2 linked regions of the Stieleria varia genome follow. Each later gene encodes a partner of the first gene's protein in a complex. Links are inferred from orthologs where the notes say so. Each region holds a gene or a part of one and is shown on either strand. Other genes may lie near its edges. The genes, in order: Pla52nx_RS16715 and uvrB.

Region 1 (3,404 bases):
TGGCGGCATCGTCTGACGACGCCAGGGTTGCTGCCGTTGCGACCCTTAGCCCCAACGCCAGTGCTGCGTTGGACTGAGCCGTCGCTGCAACGTCAACGTTTCTGTCTCGTTGCGCACCACGTGACAGATTCAGTGGCTCGGCAAGATTGGCGAGTGCTTGTCGAATTTCAAAGAGCTGATTGCGAAGTTTGGCCAACTCAAGGGACACACTGCCCAACGCCTTCGCATTAGATGATGCGCCGGTGCTTCGAACGGCCGGCGAACGAAAAGCGATCGCGTAGCTGTTGGAGGCGACGAATGAGTTTGGGTTGACGAACATAGCCACTGGAGCCGACCTGTCCGTAGACGGATCGAGCGTGCGTTATGGGACGATTGGACAAGGTTCCCCCGGCTACCGTAACCCTAGCTCACTGAATGTCTGTCGACTTCCAATACGGACTAAAATGATGTCCGTTGTCCGTCAACTTTTAAATCATTGAACAAGTTCCAACTTCGCGAACGCGAGTCGGAAATTGTGATCGCCGTCATCGAAGCGAATCGTCGCCGTACGCTTGGGGCCCCGTCCGGTCACCGACACAATCGTTCCTTCGCCATACTGTTGATGCCGCACTTGAGCGCCTTCCCGATACGCAGTCAACGGTGTCGGCGTCTCCGTCAACAAATCCGACGCGGTTTTCAGTGAACCGAGTGCTGAGATTAATCGTTTCTTACCCTTTTCTTGCACCGATGACGTTCCGCCAGTATCGGTTGAGTCGTCTGTCAGCTCGACGGAGGGAACGTCCTGATTGAATTCGTCCGGCTCGATCGCGACGCTCAGAGGTGCTGTGGACTGCTCCACATCGATTTCGGGTAGGTCCCAAGAATCGGGATAGCTTTGGTCAAAATCTTCGTTGAACCAATCACGCGCGACCTTTGTTTCGATCCGCTCAATCTCTTGCAGTGGCAATTCGTTCAAGAACGGACTGGGAATCACAGGGCGAAAATCGCCGCGAATCGAACGGCGTTTGCAACAACTCAGCTGCAAGAACTCTTTCGCGCGTGTGATTCCGACGAACAACAGACGGCGTTCTTCTTCCACTTGAGACTCGTCTTCTTTGCTGCGCGCGTGCGGCAACATGTCGTCTTCCACGCCGATCAAGAACACACGTGGAAACTCCAGTCCTTTTGAAGCGTGCAGCGTCATCATCGTCACTCGCTCACTGGATTCTTCGAATGCATCGGTATCGCTGACCAACGCCACCTGTTCTAAGAAAGCGTCGAGCGATCCGTCGTCGGGATGTCGTCGATCAAATTCGACCGCTGCGGTGATCAACTCATCGACGTTGGCCAACGGGCTGTTTTCGTCTTGATCGTTGGCCGAGTTTTCCAAATAGGTTGCGTAGCCCGATTCGGTCACCAGAAAACGCAGGATCTCTTCCAGCGGCGCGGTCGCTTTGGTGGCCAAACGATCGTACAAACTGACGAACTTGGCAATCATCGTGGCCGATCGTTTGGCGAGTTCGCGAATCTCGCTGGCACGACGAGCGGCTTCCAGCATCGGGATACGATTGAGTTCGGCAAAACTCCGCAAATGCTCGATCGACTTTGCGCCGATGCCACGCGTCGGAGTGTTAATAACGCGAGCCAACGCGACGTCGTGACACGGGTTGTTGATCAAATGCAGGTAAGCCAACAAGTCCTTGATTTCTTTGCGTTGATAGAACTCCACACCGTTGATGATTTGATAGGGCACGCCGCGATTTCGCAGTGCGTGCTCCAACGATCGCGTCATCGCGTTGATACGACAGAAAATCGCAAAGTCGTTTGCCGTCGCGTCGCCACGAGCGATCGCGTTAACGATGTCATCCGCAATCCCGTCGGCTTCGTCAAATCCACTTTCAAAGATCCGCAAGACAACCGGCTGGCCTTCCGGATTGTCCGTGAACAGATTCTTTTGTTTGCGTCGGCGGTTGTGGCGGATCAGTTGATCGGCGACACGCAGAATGTTGGGAGTGCTGCGATAGTTTTGCTCAAGCCGTACCGTGGTGACCGACGGGTAGTCCTTTTCAAAGTCAAGAATATTCTTGATGTCCGCGCCTCGCCAGCCGTAGATCGACTGGTCAGGATCGCCGGTGACCGCCAAATTTGGGTGGTCGATCGAGAGTGCGCGAACGATTGCATACTGGGCCAAATTCGTGTCTTGGTATTCGTCCACCAAGATGTATCTGAATTTTGCGTCCAAGTCGCTGCGTAGTTCCGGGTTGTATCGCAACAGGTTTGCGACATGGAACAACAGATCGTCAAAGTCGACCGCATTGGCAGTCAGCAAGTGTTGCTGATAGACCGGGTAGACCTTCGCCGCGATCGCCTCTACCGGCCCGAGCGACTGGCCTTGCAGCATCTCCGGTGTGACGAGACGATTCTTGGAACGGCTGATCGAGGAGGCAATCTTTTCCGGCGACGCGTGCGTGAGCGAGACTCCTGCGGCGGCGATGGCATGCTTCATCGCCTGCTTGCTATCGGACGTGTCGTAGATGGAATAGTTCTCGGCAAGTCCCACCAAGGCGGCGTGACGTCTCAGCAATTGAGCACAGAACCGGTGAAACGTCCCCATCCAGACTTTGGCTCCTGGTGCCAAAGCGTTCACCCGATGCCCCATCTCTTCGGCGGCTTTGTTGGTGAAAGTCAACGCCGCGATCTGCCAAGCCGGGATGCCTTGTTCCAGCAAATGAGCAATGCGATGCGTGACGACTCGCGTCTTTCCGCTGCCGGGGCCGGCCAAGATCAGCAAGGGGCCATCGACATGCGTGACGGCGTCACGCTGGGGCTGAGTCAATTGATCAAGTAAACCAGCCATGCGTCCCTATTTTCCTGCCTTCGTGAGTTCCTGGTCCTGAGTGAAACCAGTTGGCATTATTCTAACGCATTTTCCGCTAACGTCTTGCCCCGCTCTACAGTCTTTCTTTCCATGCTGCAGACGGCAGGACTTCGCTAATGAACATTTGCTGGGCCACCAAGATCGACTCTTGCAATTGCTCTGCGGTCGCTTTGCCAGCTTCGTTTTCAACCGTCAACGTTCCTGTCGCGTCGCTCAAGAATTCGACTTTCAGTCCACGATGAAACGCTTGCCGGGCCGTCGTGTCGCAACACATGTGCGTCATGTAGCCCACGATGCTGATGGTGTCCGCTCCTACTTCCTGGAGCCAATCGCTGAGACCGGTGCCGGTGAACGAACCAGGGAACTGCTTGTCGATCAAGACATCACGCGGTCGCTTTTCCACTTCGTCGTGCAACTGCCACATGTCTGAGTGAAGACGAAAGATCGGTGATTCAGGGTCGGCCTGATGATGTCGAATCACCGCTGTCGGTACACCGGCGGCGGATGCAGTGTCCATCACAGAAAGAATGCTTTCCAAGTGCCCGGC
Region 2 (3,262 bases), 2.9 Mb from region 1 along the record:
ACGGGAACACTCGTTACCGATCCGGCAACGACTCCGCAGATCAGTATCGAGCGTGCGTCGTTTCGTGATGAAGGAACGCGTGTTCGCTACGAAGCCCGTGGTTTCGCCACCACCGCGCACTCGGCTGCCGGGACGGCACAGGACATCGAACTGTTTCGCCTCGATCTCAATCCCGCAACCGGTCAACTCGAGCCCATGCTCATCGATTCGGCCGACCTGGACGATGTGGAAACCGGTTTCGTCCGTTGGCGAGCGGAGGCACGCGGCAATAAACCGGGTGGCTTTCGAAGCGGAGCCCCACTGTTCCTGATGGTACGCAACAACAACGGTAATGCGACGGAGCAGACCGAACCGGATATCCGTGAGGAGTGATGGAATGTCGGCCCAGAGTGACCGACGTACGATTCGATCGACCACCGGCGAGACCAACAACACCGGCGCGACCAACAACACCGGCGAGGCCAACGTCGTCGGACGCTATCCACGTTTGGGACGAGGGATCTTGGCCCGGCCACTCGGCTTGATCCCCTTGCGTCCTTTGCGTTGCCGGCCCGTCGCGTTGGACGGTTTGGAGTCGATCTCGATTTCCGAAAGCGGCTTGCCGATGTTTTCCTTGAACTGCAACACTCGGTCACGCAATTGCGCGGCGCGTTCGAACTCCAGTCCTTCGGCAGCGGCCAGCATTTCTTGCTCCAGCTTTTCGACCAACTCGATCGTGATGTAAACCGCATCGGAGTTTTCGGCCGCTTGTGCTTCCGTGCGTTTTCGCTTTGCCGCATCGGCTTCGATTCCTGAGCGGATGGACTTGCGGATGGTCTCGGGCGTGATGCCGTGCTCTTCGTTGTACTTCATCTGAATCGCGCGGCGGCGTTCGGTTTCGTCGATCGCCATTCGCATCGAGTCGGTGACCTTGTCCGCGTACAGGATCACTTTGGAATTCGCATTCCGTGCCGCACGTCCGATCGTTTGGATCAAGCTTGTTTCGCTACGCAAGAAGCCTTCTTTATCGGCGTCCAGGATCGCCACCAAAGAAACCTCTGGCAAATCGAGCCCTTCCCGGAGCAAGTTCACGCCGACGAGGCAGTCGAAGTGACCCGCCCGCAGTTCTTGCAGCAGATCGACGCGCTCGAACGCGTTGAGTTCGCTGTGCAACCAACGGCAGCGTACGTTCTGTTCCTGAAAATACGTTGACAGGTCTTCCGCCAACCGTTTGGTCAGTGCCGTGACCAACACACGTTCGTCTTTCGCAGCCCGGATGCGGATCTCCTCCAGCAGATGGTTGACCTGACCACGCGCCGAGACGACGTCCACCTCGGGGTCCAGCAGCCCGGTGGGACGAATGATCTGTTCGACGACCTCGCCTCCGGTGCGTTCCAACTCGTAGTTACTCGGCGTGGCGCTGACGAAACAGATTTGCCCGGTGCGTTGCTCCCATTCCTCGAATTTGAGCGGACGATTGTCCAACGCACTGGGCAATCGAAAACCGTGATTGACCAAGGTTTCTTTGCGACTTCGGTCACCCGCGTACATGGCACGAACCTGCGGCACGGTGACGTGGGACTCATCGACAAAGGTGATGAAATCCTTGGGAAAGAATTCGTAGAGCGTGTCGGGCGAGGCACCCGGTGGCTTTCCAGCAAGCGGTCGCGAGTAGTTTTCAATGCCGGGGCAATGGCCGACTTCGGCAAGCATCTCCAGATCAAAGCGAGTCCGCGCGGACAATCGCTGCGCCTCCAACAGCTTGCCTTGTTTTTGAAATTCCTCCAGTTGCATTTTCAATTCTTCTTGGATCACAGCGATCGCGCGTCGGATCCGATCTTCGGGCATCACAAAGTGTTTGGCCGGGTAAATAAAGAACTGCTTGACCGTGCGGATCGTTTCTCCCGAAACGGGCTTGATGATCGACAACTGCTCGATCTCTTCGCCCCACATCTCGATGCGATAGGCAAACTCCTCGTAGCTGGGCCAGATCTCGATGCTATCGCCACGCACGCGAAACTTGCCGCGTTCGAATTGAATGTCGTTGCGTTGATAGAGGACATCGACCAGTTTCATCAACAGATGATCACGCCGCACGATATCGCCGACCGTCAATCCGACCACGAGTTGCTTGTAATCGTTGGGTGACCCCAGGCCGTAGATGCTGCTGACCGATGCGACGATGACAACGTCCCGCCGACTGACCAGTGAACTGGTGGTCGCCAATCTCAAACGATCGATCTCTTCGTTGATCGACGAATCTTTTTCGATGTAGACGTCACGCTGGGGGATGTAGGCCTCTGGCTGATAGTAGTCGTAGTAGCTAACGAAGTAGTGCACGGCGTTCTCGGGAAAGAACTCTTTGAACTCACCATACAGCTGTGCCGCCAATGTTTTGTTGTGGCTAAGGATCAGCGCCGGGCGACGCAGATTGGCAATCACGTTGGCCATCGTGAATGTCTTGCCGGTTCCGGTGGCACCGAGCAAAACTTGCGCCTCAGCCCCCGACTGAAACCCTTTCGTCAACGCCTCGATTGCGCTGGGTTGATCCCCGGCGGGCGGAAAGGGTTGATTGAGGTGAAAATCTGCCGGTGGCAGACTTTTTTCGGGCAGCGTTAGTTCGTCGCTCATCGCGTCTGGCTCAAAGGTCAAAATCGGGTGCGTTCTGGCTGGCTAGTGATGCACTAGAAAGACTGTAGTGATTCCCCATCGTCCTGGAAACGACAGAAACATCGGCGTCAGCCCCGAATCAGACTTCATCAGGGAACGGAGACCGTGCAATACGGCCGAATGCCCTCCAAAGTTTTTTCACCGATTCCGTGAACTCGGGTGAGATCCTCCAGAGACTCAAACGGCCCGTTTTGCTGTCTTTCCTCAACAATCCGCTTGGCCAAAACGGGACCGACCCGCGGCATCAATGCCCACTGACGCTCTGGAGCGGCATTGATGTCGATCAGCAGAATCGCTGCGTCATCGCCGCTGGGTTTCTGCGGAATCGCAAGGTCAGGTTCGCGTGGCAAATCACTGGAACAAAGAGTGAATGCAACCAGCCCGAGCACGACCAGCGTACAAGGGATCACGAGCACACCCAATGTGCTTCGGCGACAAATGGCGGGGACCGCCGCATCGACACGATTCCCCTCACGCGTGTCTTCGCTGGTTCCGGCCTCCCGTTTCGATTTGCTTGAGTCGGCTGCGATCACCATGCTGCCCGAGAAAGTGAACCACTACGACAGTTGCATCAGAAAACGGTATTATCGTGGCCGACGAACAACCCAATCAA

What was found.
Region 2: the proteins of Pla52nx_RS16715 (region 1) and uvrB are in contact, whole or in part, in a crystal structure (PDB 7EGT), measured with the Thermus thermophilus proteins. The link is inferred for Stieleria varia from one-to-one orthologs. Residues at the interface, in WP_096412145.1 of Thermus thermophilus: His654, Arg656, Phe657, Gln666, Asp668, Glu669, Lys680, Arg681, Leu682, Ser683, Lys685, Tyr686, Ala687; in WP_096411307.1 of Thermus thermophilus: Glu23, Leu25, Arg26, Asp27, Gly28, Glu29, Arg30, Phe31, Arg55, Glu326, Asp327, Phe328, Glu379, Ser382, Gln383, His398, Gly400, Arg401.

The regions. Positions count from the first base shown.
Region 1 is NZ_CP151726.1:4,971,406-4,974,809, reverse strand. What follows is about bases 155-3,236. They hold Pla52nx_RS16715 (ATP-dependent helicase), read right to left. Parts: upstream 2,837-3,236; coding sequence 473-2,836; downstream 155-472. Other genes in these bases: Pla52nx_RS16710 (cysteine hydrolase family protein), read right to left, coding at 2,931-3,236; Pla52nx_RS16720 (hypothetical protein), read right to left, coding at 155-325. Also shown: more of Pla52nx_RS16720, read right to left, coding at 1-154; more of Pla52nx_RS16710, read right to left, coding at 3,237-3,404. UniProt on the Escherichia coli protein: A helicase with DNA-dependent ATPase activity. Unwinds DNA duplexes with 3'-5' polarity. Translocates on single-stranded DNA with 3'-5' polarity. Initiates unwinding more efficiently from a nicked substrate than double-stranded DNA.
Region 2 is NZ_CP151726.1:7,856,059-7,859,320, forward strand. The notes cover bases 45-2,984. They hold uvrB (excinuclease ABC subunit UvrB), read right to left. Parts: upstream 2,611-2,984; coding sequence 478-2,610; downstream 45-477. Other genes in these bases: Pla52nx_RS26420 (hypothetical protein), read left to right, coding at 45-372; Pla52nx_RS26430 (ComEA family DNA-binding protein), read right to left, coding at 2,739-2,984. In the rest of the region: more of Pla52nx_RS26420, read left to right, coding at 1-44; more of Pla52nx_RS26430, read right to left, coding at 2,985-3,185. UniProt on the Escherichia coli protein: The UvrABC repair system catalyzes the recognition and processing of DNA lesions. A damage recognition complex composed of 2 UvrA and 2 UvrB subunits scans DNA for abnormalities.